Regions from separate parts of the Thalassotalea hakodatensis genome, predicted to be linked through region 1. Evidence: predicted binding sites of a transcription regulator. Region 1 holds the regulator's gene; each other region holds the start of a gene.
What was found. The regulator FNR, encoded in region 1, switches genes on or off when oxygen is low (the NO sensors DNR and NnrR bind a similar motif). The targets are predictions, from matches to a motif close to TTGATCTAGATCAA.
Positions count from the first base shown of each region.

Region 2: the regulator FNR is predicted to act here: its motif matches at 2,326-2,339, upstream of hemN (oxygen-independent coproporphyrinogen III oxidase).
Region 3: the regulator FNR is predicted to act here: its motif matches at 2,227-2,240, upstream of ccmA (cytochrome c biogenesis heme-transporting ATPase CcmA).
Region 4: the regulator FNR is predicted to act here: its motif matches at 1,842-1,855, upstream of QUE72_RS00145 (OmpW/AlkL family protein).

Region 1 is NZ_AP027365.1:1,926,036-1,930,255, reverse strand. It holds gene QUE72_RS08465 (heavy metal translocating P-type ATPase) at 1-380, shown strand, start outside; gene ccoS (cbb3-type cytochrome oxidase assembly protein CcoS) at 391-594, shown strand; gene QUE72_RS08455 (sulfite exporter TauE/SafE family protein) at 584-1,252, shown strand; gene fnr (fumarate/nitrate reduction transcriptional regulator Fnr) at 1,287-2,006, shown strand; gene uspE (universal stress protein UspE) at 2,368-3,297, shown strand; gene QUE72_RS08440 (IS110 family RNA-guided transposase) at 3,689-4,220, opposite strand, start outside.
Region 2 is NZ_AP027365.1:4,003,930-4,008,149, reverse strand. It holds gene QUE72_RS17780 (winged helix-turn-helix domain-containing protein) at 1-878, shown strand, start outside; gene hemN (oxygen-independent coproporphyrinogen III oxidase) at 871-2,241, opposite strand; gene QUE72_RS17770 (DUF2489 domain-containing protein) at 2,366-2,875, opposite strand; gene yihI (Der GTPase-activating protein YihI) at 2,888-3,463, opposite strand; gene QUE72_RS17760 (VOC family protein) at 4,150-4,220, opposite strand, start outside.
Region 3 is NZ_AP027365.1:510,091-514,310, reverse strand. It holds gene QUE72_RS02185 (DsbE family thiol:disulfide interchange protein) at 1-56, opposite strand, end outside; gene QUE72_RS02180 (heme lyase CcmF/NrfE family subunit) at 49-2,031, opposite strand; gene ccmA (cytochrome c biogenesis heme-transporting ATPase CcmA) at 2,305-2,946, shown strand; gene ccmB (heme exporter protein CcmB) at 2,955-3,653, shown strand; gene QUE72_RS02165 (heme ABC transporter permease) at 3,654-4,220, shown strand, end outside.
Region 4 is NZ_AP027365.1:28,834-33,053, forward strand. It holds gene hemF (oxygen-dependent coproporphyrinogen oxidase) at 1-343, shown strand, start outside; gene QUE72_RS00135 (diacylglycerol kinase) at 348-719, shown strand; gene QUE72_RS00140 (GGDEF domain-containing protein) at 752-1,741, opposite strand; gene QUE72_RS00145 (OmpW/AlkL family protein) at 1,973-2,674, shown strand; gene QUE72_RS00150 (group II truncated hemoglobin) at 2,804-3,235, opposite strand; gene aroE (shikimate dehydrogenase) at 3,259-4,077, shown strand; gene QUE72_RS00160 (hypothetical protein) at 4,081-4,220, shown strand, end outside.

The DNA.
Region 1 (4,220 bases):
CGACTGAGAAAATGCACACGTTAAAAGCAATGCAGCATAAAAATACTATTGCTATGGTAGGTGATGGTATTAATGACACCCCTGTATTTGGTGCTGCACATGTATCAATCGCCATGGGTAGCGGCACTGAAATTGCGAAAAGTGGTGCTGATGTTATTTTGCTAAACAATCGTTTAACGTCAATTAATTTACTACGAAAAGTCGCGTTAAAAACCAAGCATATTATTTGGCAAAACTATGGATGGGCTTTCGGGTATAACGCGATTGTATTACCATTAGCAGTATGTGGGTATATTACACCATACATGGCGGTGATCGGTATGTCATTAAGTTCAATACTGGTCATCACTAATTCGTTACGATTATTAAAAGTGAAATAAACCAAAGCTTATGAGTGTTATTTACGTACTTATCCCTATCGCTATTTTATTAACAGCACTAGGTATTTACCTATTCTTTTGGGCAGTAAAGTCTGATCAGTTCGACGACCTAGAAAAACAAGGATTAAGTATTCTTTTTGAAGATGACAAAAATAACACCGTAGAAAACAGTAAAAGTAAAGATAAACAAGAAACATCTCAAAATGACTCTTGATTATTTTTCAGCGTTTCTCATTGGCATACTTGGTGCTGGACACTGTATTGGCATGTGCGGTGGTATATCGTCTATGTTAACCGCTGCTGTTAAACAGCACAGTAGGAAATCTTTTTATTTTGTTGCCGCTTACAACATAGGAAGAATTTTCACCTATTCATTTCTCGGGTTAATTGCAGGCTTTACCGGCTCACTTGGTATTAAAGCCTTAGGGTTACCTGTGATATCCCTAAAATTTATCGCTGGTTTTTTCCTTATTTTATTAGGTCTATACATAGGGCAATGGTTATTTTGGCTTAATCGCGTTGAGAAATTAGGCCGTACTCTTTGGCAGAAACTTCAACCTATTTCTAAACATTTACTGCCAATTGATTCTACACCCAAAGCTTTAGGATTAGGCATGCTCTGGGGCTGGCTTCCCTGTGGTTTAATTTATTCGACATTAACCTGGTCAATTGCTGCAGGCAATGCAATAGACGGTATGGCCATTATGTTTTTCTTCGGCGTCGGTACCCTTCCAGCATTGTTAACCGTTTCGTTAGGCTTTCAAACAATCACCGTTTTGTTTAAAAAATTGTGGATTCGTCGTTTAATTGCGTTAGGTTTAATTTGTTATGGCATATTTACACTTAACGTTGCATACCAACTCTTGTTTTAATACTATGCAGTCAATTGTCTAATGTAGGAACGTTATGAATAATCAACATTGCCCCGGTCAACAGCACATACATTGTCAAAGCTGTAGTTTGAGTGAACTTTGCCTACCCTTTTCGTTAAACGAACAAGAGTTGCAAACATTAGATAATATCATCAATCGTAAACGCCCTATTCATAAAGGCGAACAATTATTTCATGATGGCGATAAAATGACGTCGTTGTATGCTGTCCGTTCAGGTACATTTAAAACATTTACCATTAATGAAAATGGTGAAGCACAAATTACCGGGTTTCATTTAGCCGGTGACTTACTTGGATTTGAAGCTATCGCGTTATCTGAGCACTCAAGTTTTGCTACGGCATTAGAAACCTCAATGGTCTGTGAAATTCCTTACAAAACCTTAGACTCTTTGTCTAATTCGATGCCAAAATTGAAAAAACAAATATTACGCATGATGAGTTCTGAAATAAAAACAGATCAGGCAATGTTAACGTTATTAAACCGAAAAAATGCTGAACAACGTTTAGCCACTTTTCTTTCAAGTTTAAGTAAGCGATATCAAGAACGTAACTTATCACCCACAGAGTTTAGACTAACAATGACGAGAAGCGATATCGGTAATTATATTGGCTTAACCGTTGAAACTATCAGCCGATTGCTCAATCGTTTTCATAAAAATAATCTTATTGTCGTTAACGGCAAGTTGATCACTATCGTTGATATTGACAAGTTAAATGCGTGTGCTGCACTATAAATATGTACACGTTACTGTTTACTTTATCTTTGATTTAAAACAACAAATTATAATGCGCTTCACTCTATACTGGGTCTGTCGAATTTTCGAGATTAACTAACCCTTTTTGTTCAAGGCGCTAGCAATGTTGTGTGGTTATTCCATGTAAATGGCGAACAATGATAAAGAGATAGCGTTTGGTTTAGCCTAAAGGCAGCGTTTTTTGATATGTATACTGCGTTATTGCTTTTTCATGAGGAATAACCACACATTAATCGCAATGCCTTATCTAAATACCCGTAAACGGCTGCAAAAATAAACGAGAAAAATCAACAGACCCTAACTATAATTAATCATTAAAGACACTATTTTGGAGTCAACAATGGAAAAATATCAAAAGATTTTAGCAGTCATAGATCCTACTACTGAAGAGCAAAAAGCACTAAAACGTGCAATAGAACTTGCTCATAAAACACAGGGCAATATTGTCGCGTTTCTGTCTATTTATGATTTTTCTTATGAAATGACTACCATGCTATCAAGTGATGAGCGCGAAGCAATGCGTCAATCATTAATTGATGACCGTAAAACATGGCTTGAAAATATTATCGCCCAAGAAAACCATCAAGGCCTAACAATCAACCACCAAGTTGTATGGCACAACAGACCATTCGAACCCATTATTGAACAAGCGATTCATCACAACGTTGATATTGTCATCAAAGGTACCCATGAGCATGACAAGTTGAAGTCCGTTATCTTTACACCTACTGATTGGCATATTTTAAGAAAATGCCCTTGTCCTGTTTTGTTGGTGAAAGATCATAGTTGGCCTGCAAATGGTAATATTGTTGCGTCAGTTAATGTGGGTAGTGACGAGTCAGAGCATACCTCGTTAAATGATATAATCACTCAAGAGGCTGTTCTACTTGGCAATATCATCCAAGGTAATGTGCATTTAGTGAATTCATACCCAGGAACACCGGTAAACATTGCAATTGAAATTCCTGAATTTAACGCCAACGAATACAATGATTCAATGCGACAACATCATCAACAAGCCATGCAAAATCACGCGACTAAATACAGTATTTCAACTGAAAATACCCATGTAAGAGAAGGGTTACCAGAAGATGTGATTGAAGAAGTCTCTCAACAACTTGATGCAGAACTCGTCGTTTTAGGAACAATAGGGAGAACGGGAATTTCTGCTGCGTTAATTGGAAATACTGCTGAGCATGTTATTGACCGATTAAATTGTGATGTATTAGCTTTAAAACCTGAAGGATACAAATCCCCTTTACAAGATTAATCTATCCAAAATTTCATTGTTATTGAGCAAATAACTATTTAACGAAGGCTTATGTTTGTAGGCCTTCTTATCGTTAAATAATAACAATAATAAACAATATTCATTAGCTCTAACGCTTTAATACCTATATGGACTCTCTCCGATTGCAAGATAGTAATTGATAGGGTTTCAAAGTTCATTGCTGCCATATATTCGGCTTTTTTATGAGCGGATTTATCCGCTCTAGCCCTGATGGATATCCGCCCCTATTACCTTATCAATCTCGACGGCTTCTAACAGCCCTTGGTATTATCAGGTTTTAATAGAGCGGCTCTGAACCGTTTTCCGTCAATATCTATCTTTGCAATTTTTGCTTTTGAATGTTATTCCGTTTTATCTGTGATTGTTTGCTTTAAGCAAACTTATAATCTTCTTCCTTAACAACCATAGCCCATGCCATTCTTGCCATCTTATTGGCTAAGGCCACTACCGCTTTATTAAACGGCAGTCGTTCACGTAGACTACTCGCCCACTGACTCACTTTATCGGTTTTATTCCCTGCTTTTACTAATGCAGCCCTGGCACCGTTAATGAGTTGGGTTCGTAAATAAGTATTCCCTCGTTTACTAATGCCTTTTAAGTTTGGGTTGTCTCCCGTTGTATGCTGTTTGGCCACTAAACCAAGCCATGCAGCAACATGACGGCCATTTTTAAACGCTTTTCCATCACCAACTGCGCTATAAAAAGCCGTTGCGATGATAGCGCCTATCCCTGTCATTGTTTTTAATCTTTCGCATACTTTCTTTGTCTTACTAAGTGTACTTAGCTCTTTGTCTAATGCCTTGATTTGCTCATCGAGTCCAGTTAATTCGTCATACAAATTGGATATATGTCTGCGTGATAACACGGTGAGTTTATTCTCTGCATCTTCTAAAATATCAGGT
Region 2 (4,220 bases), 2.1 Mb from region 1:
GCGTTATTTATTCTGGCACACGTGTTATTCGTGCTCCAAGAAGGCACATTAATGGACAAGATTATTTGTTTTCAGCAGGTAATAAGAATATAGATATTGCGTTATTAGCGCTAGACACTAAACAACAAGTGATGATTGCTGACAGTTCGGTAAATGAGCAATTTTCTCGTTTTTCCCATCATTCGAATCAGGTTGCTTATATATCATTAGCGACTGGCCACGAAGAAGTATGGCTCACTGATCTTAATCGTTTAACTCGCCGGAAACTCACTCACTTTAATGATGATAGGCATTACTTAGATTTACGTTGGTCGCCTGATGACCGTTATTTAATGGCACTAACATTAAATGAAATTCACTTGATCTCGTTGGAAGATGGAACGTTTATTCGACTGAAAATACCTCAAAATGAAATTAGAGGGGTATCATTTAAGCGCAATAGTGTTATCGCTTACAGTGTTAAAGTCGATGAACGATGGCAAGTGCACTTTTATGACTTGAAAACAGATTCCGTATCTAAAGCTGAACGTCGTTGGCAGTATGTACATTTTAGTGATAAAGAACAAAATACTTTATGGCTAGATCAGCAACATCAACTATTCGTCGGGAATATGAATAAGGAACTAGTGAACAATCTTGAGCTTGCTAACTATGTGATGAATGGACGTCAATTTAATTTGCGTAAAAGGGGCCTGTATTGGTATTGGTTTGATAGCAATAGGCAAGAGATTCTATCGCTGTTAAGTGAAAATGATAGTATACAACCACTGGTTAAAACACGTATTAGTGACTTTGATATTGCAGAGGGACAGCTAAGTTACAGCCAAGCCAATCAAAATAATGTTGATATTTATCAAACATACAAAGCGACTAAATAACACGGGAAAAGCGTTGTTGATTCAAATGCTGTTTCATATATACATCGAAACTCATGGCAATTATTCGAATTAATAATCGTGCCCGTTGATTAATGTTAATGCGTTGTCTTGTTATTGATACTAAATCATCGTTGATGAAACAGGCGAGTGTTTGTAATTCATCGGCAAAGTATTGATCAAAACAAATGGAAAATTGATTTTCGATAGCTGTTTTATCAATATACATATTACACATTAGTGACTTGATTACTTGGCCACGAATGACATCGTCTTGTGTTAATGTTAGCCCTTTAGTTATCGCTTGCCCTTGTACATCAATAGCACGGTAATATTGTTTTAATTCTTTTTCGTTTTGGCTATAGCTATTTCCAATAGCGCTGATTGAAGAGACACCTAGTCCGAGTAAATCGCAGCTACCCTGAGTGGTATATCCCTGAAAATTACGGTGTAAGGTGCCTTCGCGCTGCGCTATAGCCAGTTCATCATCAGGCTTAGCAAAGTGATCCATACCAATAAATTCATAACCATATTGACATAATCGTTCAATAGCTAATTTCATCAAGGCAAATTTTTCTTGTGCATTAGGTAACCACTCATCACGTAGTTTACGTTGAGAAGCGAAACGACTCGGCAGGTGTGCATAACTAAACAATGAAATGCGATCTACGCTCATTTCGTAGACTTTATCGATAGTCTTACTGAATGTTCCTGGTGTTTGATGTGGTAAGCCATAGATCAAATCAACATTTACTGAACGAAAGCCTAGCCGTTTTGCTCGCGCAATAATACTGGCAATAAAGTCGGTTGACTGCGTACGATTAATTGCTTGTTGTACTTTACCGTCAACATCTTGCACGCCAATGCTTAAACGATTAAAGCCTAATTCGTATAAATGATCGATTAACTCAAGATCAATTTCACGGGGGTCAATTTCAATGCTCATCTCAATGTCTTCTAAAAACGAAAATGCTTTTTTTAAATGATATACAAGAAAGCTCAATTGATTTTTAGTTAAAAAGCTTGGTGTGCCTCCACCCAAATGTAATTGTTTAACCTGATATTTTTGGAATAGCGGCGCTTTTGTTTTTAACTCTTTTATTAAATAATCAAGATAAATATCTGCTTTATCACGTTGTCTCGTAACCACTTTATTACAACCACAGTAGTAGCATAATGAGTGGCAAAACGGGATGTGAACATAAAGCGATAACGTATTATTCTTTGAGTTTTCTATCGCAGAAGCCAAATCAATAGCAGTAAAGTGATCATGAAATTCAAGCGCGGTTGGGTATGAAGTATAGCGCGGTCCACTGGTATTATATTTTCCCAGTAATGTTTGATCAAAATACAGTTCAGTTTGCATTAGTTTAGCCTTTACGATGTTTGACAGTCGAGTGTTCAAAAGGGGTAGAACACTCGTATTTTATCAATGCAGGTAAAAAACTTTTTGATCAAGCGCAAGCTTTACATATAAATGTGGTTAGTAACTATGCTGCGCTGTTAACTTCTTCGTTAAGGGTTGAAATACGTTCATTAGCGTATTGGTGTAACAGCTCGATATCTTGATGAATGCTTGGTTGTAATCGACTTTCTGCTTTCATTCTGACTAAATCAAGTTTCATGCGTTCACGTTTTTCAAGCTTTTTACGTTCTTCAAGAATTGGCATGTGCTTAATTGCATTGTATAACTCAAAAATGCTTGGAAACTCACTAGCAAGTTTACTCGATGTTTTTAATGAGTCGAGTAATACGCTTAAACGCCAACAACCTTCTGATAACTCACATTGCTCCTCTTTCATTGCTCGGACAATGATCACAACACTATCGAGTATCTTCTTGTCATGCGCACGCAACTTTTCTTGTTGTTGTTTTTGTGCACTTTGTTGCGTTTTTTTTTGCTGGTTTACTTGCTTTAATAACATGCCTGCATAAAAAGCAAGCGCTGCGATTATTAGGCCGCCAATAACGGATAATTCGAGCCAATATTGTTCAAACATAATGTTCCTGTGTTATTGATAATCTGAAAAATCTTGTTTATCGAGGGTATCCCATAAAGCGTCATCATCTTTTGGTGACTGATGGCTCTCTTCTTCCTCATCAGTTAAGCCAAGCTGCTCGCTGATGGCTTGGTGCTTATCCATTAACTGATTGTAGTAATCAATTTCTTGCTCAGTTAAGGCCATGTCTTGTTCTTGCTTACCAAGGATAACCTGTAAAGCTTCGTCTTGTTCGATATTGTTTAATTCTTTGTTAAGTTCAGCGGTGTTATCAACATGATTTACCTCGCGAATTGGTGCAACACGAGGTGATGACTCTGGCTTATATTTCGGTTTAGCCGCCGACGGTTGATTGTCAGTTGTGCCTAACGCAATGGGTTTTTTACTGCCAATACGTGGGTCTTTATTATGCTGCGCTTGTTGCGGAGTATTTTTACTATCTCGAGCTTCTTGTTGTCGATTACCTGGCTTTTTGCCTTTTTGTTTCTTCGGTTTTTTATCTTTTAGCTCTGCAAGTTGCTGTTTTTCTTGCTTAGATAACCTTACTGGCGCGGCTGAAGGTTTTCTAGATTTCTTTTTACGTGTCATAAGGCTTACGTTAACGATGAATATTACCTACTATTTTACTGTAGATTTACGCTTGAGGGTAATTATTCTGATGATAGAAAGAAAAAACGATGGCAATGCCATCGCTTTAGGAGAATTATTGTCATATAAACTCGACAAAATGCATGTTCCAATTTAGTGTGATCCGTTACTTTGGTAACAATCCCTGTATGTCTCTAACAGTGTTCCCGTTTATTATTACTAGCTTCCCTTGGTGTTTCTACTTATCGGTCGTCCTGACTCTTTCTTAGGCTTTCCTTATTATCCTCCTGGACTTAATTGTCATCAATCCTGATGAAGATTAAACCATCCCTATTAGCAATAAAGTAATACTACAAAGAGTATTTTTTAGCTTCCTAATTGCGTATTCAGTTCCATTTTGTATTTGGCTACCAATCAGTAGCTTTCATTACTTTACCGAATTAAATCTGTTAAGCAAGTGTTAAATTGGTTAAAAATACATCATTTTAATGAAAATTCGTTAACTTAATGTTTTGCAAGAATATTAAAAATTGGAAAGCCATTAGCAAAAAATATTAATGGCAAATGTCTTACAAAGAAAGAAGGAACAAGCGTACAGAGATTCATTAATGGTGTTGGTAAATAAGAATTATAAAAGCGAGTAATGTTTATTACTCGCTTTTTTATCATATCAGTTGGTATCAAATCTAATCGTGTTCATGCAACCACGCAGCATGATTAGGCGCACGTTTGGTTTCAGCCCATTCATCTATCATGG
Region 3 (4,220 bases), 1.4 Mb from region 1:
ACAACACCTAAAGCAATAAACAGTACTAGAGGAATAAAACGGATTATTTTATTCATTATTTCCTCCCTCGATAACGGTTTGGTTTGTGTTTACATTCGCAGACTTTTTACGGCGGTAACGTTTATCTAACATCGCCAGAAAACCACCTATCCCCATAAAAATAGCCCCTAACCAAATCCAACGAACAAATGGTTTATAATGAATCCGCACTGCCCAAGCATTGTCAGGTAAAGGATCCCCTAGTGCTACATATACATCCCTAAAAAGTCCTGGATCTATGCCAGCTTCGGTCATACCCATTGTTTGAACAAGATAGGTTCTGCGTTCAGGTTTCAATAAGGCAACGAATTCGCCATTTTTAGTGACTTCTAATTGCCCTTGCTCAGCAGTATAATTTGGCCCTTTCACGGGAATAACACCATTTAAGGTAACATCGTACCCAGAAACATGTACCGATTCGCCATAGTGCATTTTTACACTCACTTCTTTTTCATAAATGGACACCAAGGTAACACCCACAATGGTAACCGCGATGCCCATATGCGCAGCCGTCATTCCCCATTGACTCAATGAAATACGTGAAAATTGATAACCTGACTTACCTTGTTTAGCTTGGTTTCTTAAATCTTTTATCACCACGAGTGAAACCCAGAAAGCGAGGGTCATTCCAAAGCTTGCTAATAAGTTAATCTCGCCGGCATATACCAATGGAAATAATATGCCTAATACGATACTTGCAATCGAAGGTTTAGTAATTTGCTTTCGCAACTCCCCTTTTTTCGCTTTTTTCCAGCGAATCAGCGGCCCTATACCCATCGCAAGAAATAACACACTCATAATTGGTACAAACACCGCATTAAAATAAGGGGGACCAACAGATATTTTTCCAAGACCTGCTGCATCAATCATTAATGGATACAACGTACCAAGTAATACCGTTATCGAGGCAACCACTAGGATAATATTACACAATAATAATGCCGTTTCGCGTGAGTAAAATGAGAAACGACTAAAGCTAGAAACATTGGATGCTCTAAAGGCGAACAAGATCAACGAACCACCAACAGCAATCGCTAATAGTAGTAAAATAAACATGCCACGCGTTGGATCAGAGGCAAAAGAATGTACTGATGTGATTACACCAGAACGGACTAAAAATGTACCTAATAAGCTTAAACTAAAAGCAAATATAGCAAGTAGCACGGTCCAGTTCCTAAACGCGCCGCGCTTTTCAGTTACCGCTAATGAATGCAATAATGCCGTACCCACAAGCCACGGCATAAACGAGGCGTTTTCAACGGGATCCCAGAACCACCAACCACCCCAGCCTAATTCGTAGTATGCCCACCAACTGCCTAATGCAATACCCAGAGTAAGGAATATCCATGCTGCGGTTACCCAAGGACGGGCCCATCTAGCCCAGGCAGCGTCTAGCTTTCCACACATTAATGCCGCTATTGCAAAAGCAAAGGCAACTGCAAAACCTACATACCCTAAATACAACATGGGCGGATGAATAATTAAGCCTACATCTTGCAGTAATGGGTTTAGATCACGCCCCTCTAACGGAACAATCGGCCATAAGCGTTCAAAGGGGTTCGATGTTAAAATGGTAAACAACATAAACCCTACTGACACCATACCTAATATAGCAAGTACTCGCGCGATAAATCCTTCATCAATACCTTTGCTAAATTTAGCGACCGCCATTGTCCATGCCGTTAACGAAAAAACCCACAGTAATAAGGAGCCTTCATGACCTCCCCACACTGCACTGATTTTAAAATAATAAGGTAATAACGAATTAGAATGACCAGCAATATATTTAACAGAGAAGTCATCAATAACGAATAAATACGCTAGTATGATGAGACTAAGCCCGGTAAACACAAACATCCCTAAGGTAAGGGGCTTTGCATAACCAACAAGGATAGGTTGTCGTGTAAAAACACCAATAAGTGGAACGATACTTAAACAGATGGCAAACGCCAATCCTAATATTAAGGCAAAGTGCCCCAATTCAGGGATCATAAAACTTCTCCGATAGCGCTTATAAGGCAGACTAACACACTGTCACCATCAAAAATTGGCTGATGAAGTAAAATGCGTAGGCCAAAAATTGCTGCAATTCTACCACCGTTTCGCTAAAAAAAGCAGTAATCTTGCGTTAAGTTGCATATATTTTGCGAACGAAAGCAATGGTATAATAAATTACTTACTTGGTGTAGGATCTAGATCAAACTAACGTGTGTGATTTAGATTACACTAGCAACAATTTCAATAACGTAACAAACGAACCATTTCATGAGTCACTGTGACGATACCCTTTTAGAAACGCGAAACTTAACCTGTATAAGAGAAGATAGAGTGCTTTTTGAAGCGCTTAACTTTACAGTAAAGCGCGGTGATATTATACAAGTAGAAGGGCCAAATGGCGCAGGAAAAACAAGCTTATTGCGTATTTTAGCAGGCTTATCCTCTCCTTATGAGGGGCAAGTCTATTTTGCAGGGAAACCTATTCGAACTTGTGAAGAATATTTTCACCAAAATATGCTTTACCTTGGCCACCAGGTTGGCGTTAAAGATGAATTAACCGCCGAAGAAAATTTAGCTTTCTCCTTAGCATTGCATGGATTACCTATTCAAAAAGCCGAAGAGACGCTCTCAGAAGTTAATTTATTAGGCTTTGAAGATGCTCTTGCTTCCCATTTAAGTGCTGGTCAACACCGAAGAATAGCGTTAGCACAATTATGGCAAACCCCAGCGAAACTATGGATTTTAGATGAACCATTTACCGCAATTGACAAAAAAGGGGTATTAAAGCTAGAACAGCTTATAAAAGAACACGCTAACAATGGTGGGGCTGTTATTTTGACCACGCATCAAGACTTACAAATGCCCATTAGTTGCTATCAAAAGCTTACGCTTGAATATAGGTTTTTCTAGGTTAATCTATGAGTAAAGAAATCAATACTTCAATTTCATATCGGCGGGTTTTTTACACCGTATTTAAGCGCGATCTCACTATTGCTTTCCGTCATAAAGATGATATTGCTAACCCATTATTATTTTTTATTTTGGTTGTCACGCTTTTTCCTCTTGGCATTGGTCCTGAGCCTAATATGCTTGCTAGAATAGCGCCCGGCATTATTTGGGTTGCTGCTTTACTAGCCACACTCTTATCGTTAGACCGCCTCTTTAAAAGTGATCATGCCGATGGCGCTCTTGAGCAAATGCTGTTAAGCCCAAGCCCAACATTTATTATTGTACTCGCTAAAATATGCGCACATTGGATCATCAGCGGTTTACCCCTGATTTTAATTTCACCATTACTCGCGGTATTATTGTATCTTCCTGAAAATGCATATGGGGCATTATTATTAACCTTGCTTATTGGAACCCCTGTATTAAGTTTTATCGGCGCAATTGGTGTTGCGTTAACCGTTGGCGTTAAAAAAGGTGGAGTGTTACTGAGTTTGTTAATTTTACCTTTATATATCCCATTATTAATTTTTGCGACAAGTGCAATAGATACTGCAGCAATGAACTTACCCTACACGGGACAACTTGCTATAATCGGCGCACTTTTTATCGGTTCTGTTACGCTTTCACCATTTGCTGTGAGCGCAGCATTAAAAGTGAGTACTAACTAAATGTGGAAATGGTTACACCCATACGCTAACCCTGAAAAAACTTTTCAATTAACAGAAAAGCTAACACCTTGGTTTGGCTATTTAGCAATGATTTTATTAACCGTTGGAATGACGTGGGCGCTTTTATTTGTGCCACCTGATTACCAACAAGGTAATAGTTTTCGAATTTTTTACATCCATGTTCCATCTGCCATTCTTTCACTCAGTGCGTATGTGGCAATGGCAATTATTGCTTTTAGTGCCCTCGTATGGCAATTAAAGTTAGCTGACGCTTCAGTTGCAGCCATTGCACCTGTTGGTGCAGCATTAACCGCAGTTGCGCTATTCACCGGTGCCGCTTGGGGTAAACCCACATGGGGTACATGGTGGGTATGGGATGCCAGATTAACCTCGCAATTAATTCAGTTATTTCTTTATTTAGGCGTTATCGCTTTACACAATGCTTTTGAAGATAAAGCTCAGGGAAGTAAAGCTGCAGGCATTTTAGCAATAGTTGGGGTTGTAAATGTACCGATCATTAAATATTCCGTTGAATGGTGGAATACATTGCATCAAGGCCAAACAGTA
Region 4 (4,220 bases), 1.9 Mb from region 1:
TGATTTAAATCAGTGGTCATTTGAACAATGTTTTTCTTATGTGAAAGCGGTGGGAAGTGGCTTTACTGATGCTTATATTCCAATTATGGAAAAACGTAAAAACACGCCTTTTCAGGATGAACATCGTCAGTTTCAATTATATAGACGTGGTCGCTATGTGGAATTCAATTTAGTGTTTGATCGCGGCACCTTGTTTGGTTTGCAGTCGGGTGGACGTACTGAATCTATTTTAATGTCAATGCCGCCACTTGCAAGGTGGGAATATAACTATCAACCAGATGAGGGGAGCGATGAAGCAATGCTCTCTAAATATTTAACAGCTAGAGAGTGGTTAACAGAGTAAAAGCATGACAGAAAAACTTAAATATGGTCACTTACAACGTTTTGGTCCAGCAATAAGAAATAGCTTTGTTGGGTTAAAAGCTGCTTATAATAATGAGATAGCGTTTCGACAAGAAGTGTACTTATTCCTGCTTTTATTTCCTGTTGCGCTTTATATTGCTGATAACTTTATTGAATTTTCGTTATTAATGTCAGCGATTATGGGCATTATGATCGCTGAGTTATTAAATTCTGCGGTAGAAGCTGCAATAGATCGCATTAGCCTTGAACATCATGAATTAAGCGGTTTAGCGAAAGACTTAGGCTCTGCTGCTGTTTTTGTCGCTATTTGTTATTTTGTATTGGTGTGGGGTTATAAAGTTTATACACTATTTTAATGTTCTATATTACTATTTGTACTTTTTAATCATTAAAGAAGTTTAGGCTTAGGTGAGCTAGCAAACGATACACAATTTCGACCGTTTTCTTTTGCACGATACAATGCTTTATCTGCCCGTTTGAACCACTTACTGGGACAATAGCCTGATTCTTGATACCCAGCTACGCCAATTGAAATGGTCACTTGCTGATTCTCTAACATTTCAGCTGACGCTATTTTGTGTCGCAATAAATGAGCGAACTTCTCTGCCGAATTCTGTGTAATACCATGAAATATAATGATAAATTCTTCGCCGCCAATGCGATAAAGTTCTGTGTTTTCTGGTAATATTGATTGAGCAATTTCTGTGATGCTGATTAACACGTTATCCCCAATATCGTGACCATAAATATCATTGATGTGTTTGAAGTTGTCAATGTCAAAAATGAGTAATACATGTTCTTCAGAATGCTTGATTGTTGTAGTTAATGTTGCTAAATCATCATTAAAAGCACGTCGGTTTTTTATGTTTGTCAATGGGTCGGTAACGGTTAAAGCAATTAGCTCCTGCTGGTGTTTGTGCCATTGATAACCAAATGCGAAAGAGCATATGCCAGTTCCTAAGTAAGTAAAAATCATGGTCATAAGTTCAAATAATGGCATTTTTTCGTGCATCAAAAATGCCATCACAGCAATAGATAGGATTGTGACTCTTGCTGCGATTAATGGCGTTGTTAGATAAAAAATAAGGGGAATAGCAGGGTAAAGCCAAACTGCTTGAGGTTTACCTTTTAAGTAAACGGTAATTAATACGGCACTAAAAACAAAAATACTTAATGCTTTCTTTGCAACATCAATATGGCGTTTCTCATATACATTGATGCTAAGCAAGATAAGTAAAAGCGTAACGCTTATATCAAAGATGCCAATTATCCAATCAGCATGTATTAGACGATAGGCCCCAAAAGGCGCAAGAATAGCCGCTATAGCTAATGACAGTACTATTAACACTTGTTCTTGAACTGGGCGATTTTTTAGCATAAGCAACCCCATGTTTTTCATTAAATATAACACAGGTATTTCTGGTTGATTTTTAAACGTGAATGTTTGTGCAAAAATTCACGAGAAATAATCAATAATATTGATTTAGATCAGTATATTAGTTTGTTTGAACTGTTCCCCCTCGATTAACCCTAAAAATGTTGCGTTAAATCAATTTTTTGCTGCTGAGTAAGTCATATGATGCCGTCAAATAATTTAGGAGTTACTCTCATGAAAAAAAGTCTTATTACATTAGCGGTTTTATCTAGTTTATCTGTTGGTGCTCTTGCGCAAGGCTATCAATCCGGTGATCTAGTGGTACGTGGTGGTGTAACCAATGTTAACCCAAATAGTGACAAAGCGGGTGTTTATGTTGGTGCATTAGGTGGTAATACACCTTTGTCGGTGTCAGTAGATGACAATTCGCAATTAGGTTTAAATTTTGTTTATTTTTATGACAATAATTGGGCTATCGAAGTACTAGCAGCAACGCCGTTTACTCACGACATTACTATTCACGATCCACAAGGTATTTCGTCAGGTATCTTTGATGTTAACGTTGATGGTGCGACGTTAGGTGAAACTACACATTTACCACCAACAATCAGTGCCATCTATTATTTTGATAGTGACACTGCTTTTAAACCATACGTTGGTGCAGGTTTAAACTACACTATCTTCTTTGATGAAGACTTTAAACAAGCGCCGAAATCACTTGGCTTTAACGATTTATCGTTAGACGGTTCTTTTGGTTACGCACTACAAGTTGGAGCTGATTACCAGTTAGATGACAATTGGCACTTAAATGCTTCTGTACGCTACATTGATATTGATACAGAAGCTACCTTTAAAATTGGTGATGACATTATAGGCTCTGCGGATGTCGACGTTGATCCTGTCGTATTCTCATTATTAGTTGGTTACAAGTTTTAAGCTTTATACCAATTGAATTAAAGGCTTGATCAACTTAGCGCGCTAAGCTTTACCACTCTATGGTTTGGTTATTGTATTAACAGTGTTTATTAATGTTTGAAAAGCCACTTAATGTTATAAGTGGCTTTTTTATTGGTTCACCATGTGCAATGCCAATTGCGTAAAAGATTGACGTAAATGCTTTTTTAACGAGTCATTATCAATTGTTTTATTTACGGCGTTGTTCATACACAACAACCATAACTCCGCTTGTTTTTTAGTGACAGCAACATGCATGTGCCGTTGGCGTAGGCGAGGGTGACCGTAAATTTCTTCATATAATGGTGGTCCGCCTAACCAACCAGATAGGTACTGAAAGAACTTTTCTCTGATATCGTCTAGTGGTTGTTTATGAATAGCCAGTAATTCTTGCAGGTGAATATTACTTTCCATTTCGTCATAAAAGGCATTGGCTAAAGCCCTTGTACCAGCTTCTTGTCCAATAAGCATATATGGAGTATTACTAGGAGATAACATTTTGGACTTGTTTGTTTGTGATAAAAGCTTTTTAATGCCTAACAAAGTGATAACCTTCTGATAATTTTATGGACAAATACGCTGTTTTTGGTAACCCAATTAGTCAATCTAAATCACCATTTATACATCAACAATTTGCTGAACAATCAGGCCAAGCGTTGCAGTATAACGCAATAAAACCAGAGCATGATGATTTTTGTGCTGCAGTTAAATATTTTATCGCTAGCGGTGCAAAAGGCTGTAATGTTACTGCTCCCTATAAAGAGCAAGCCTATAAGCTAGCAACTACTTTGTCTAAAGGCGCTGAGCTTGCTGGTGCAGTCAATACATTAACGTTCAATGAAAATGGTACTATTATTGGAGATAATACCGACGGCCCTGGGTTAGTGGAAGACTTAAAAGCCAATAACGCCAACTTGCAAGGACGCATTCTATTAATTGGAGCTGGGGGGGCCTCTCGCGGGGTGATTAAACCGTTGTTGGACTGCATGCCAGAAAAATTGGTGATTGTTAATAGAACAGAAGCTAAAGCAAAAGCATTAGCTGAACGATTTAAATCCTATGGTAATATAGAGGCGCTTTCGCAAGAATCATTAGTTCTCGAAGCGGGGTTTGATATTGTCATTAATTCAACATCTGCGAGTTTATTTAATGAATTGCCATCTGTGCCGACACAAATATTTACCAATAACACCCTTGCATATGATATGGCGTATCGCAATGAACCAACTATCTTTTGTCAGTGGGCGCTTGATAATAATAGTGCAAAAGCGGTTGATGGATTAGGAATGTTAGTGGGGCAGGCTGCGGTTGCTTTTGAAATTTGGCGTCAAGTTATGCCAGAAACTAAAAGCGTGTTAGCTAATTTACGAGCGGAATTAATATAAACAATGAATCAAGCCATTTTATTCAACGATGACTTAGTTTTTAACCAAGAAAAGAATGTGTGGTGCATGACTGGGTTGCAAGCAGGTGAATTGATCACGATTTATTTTCATTCTCCTAACTTGAAGCATCTAGCCAGCATTGA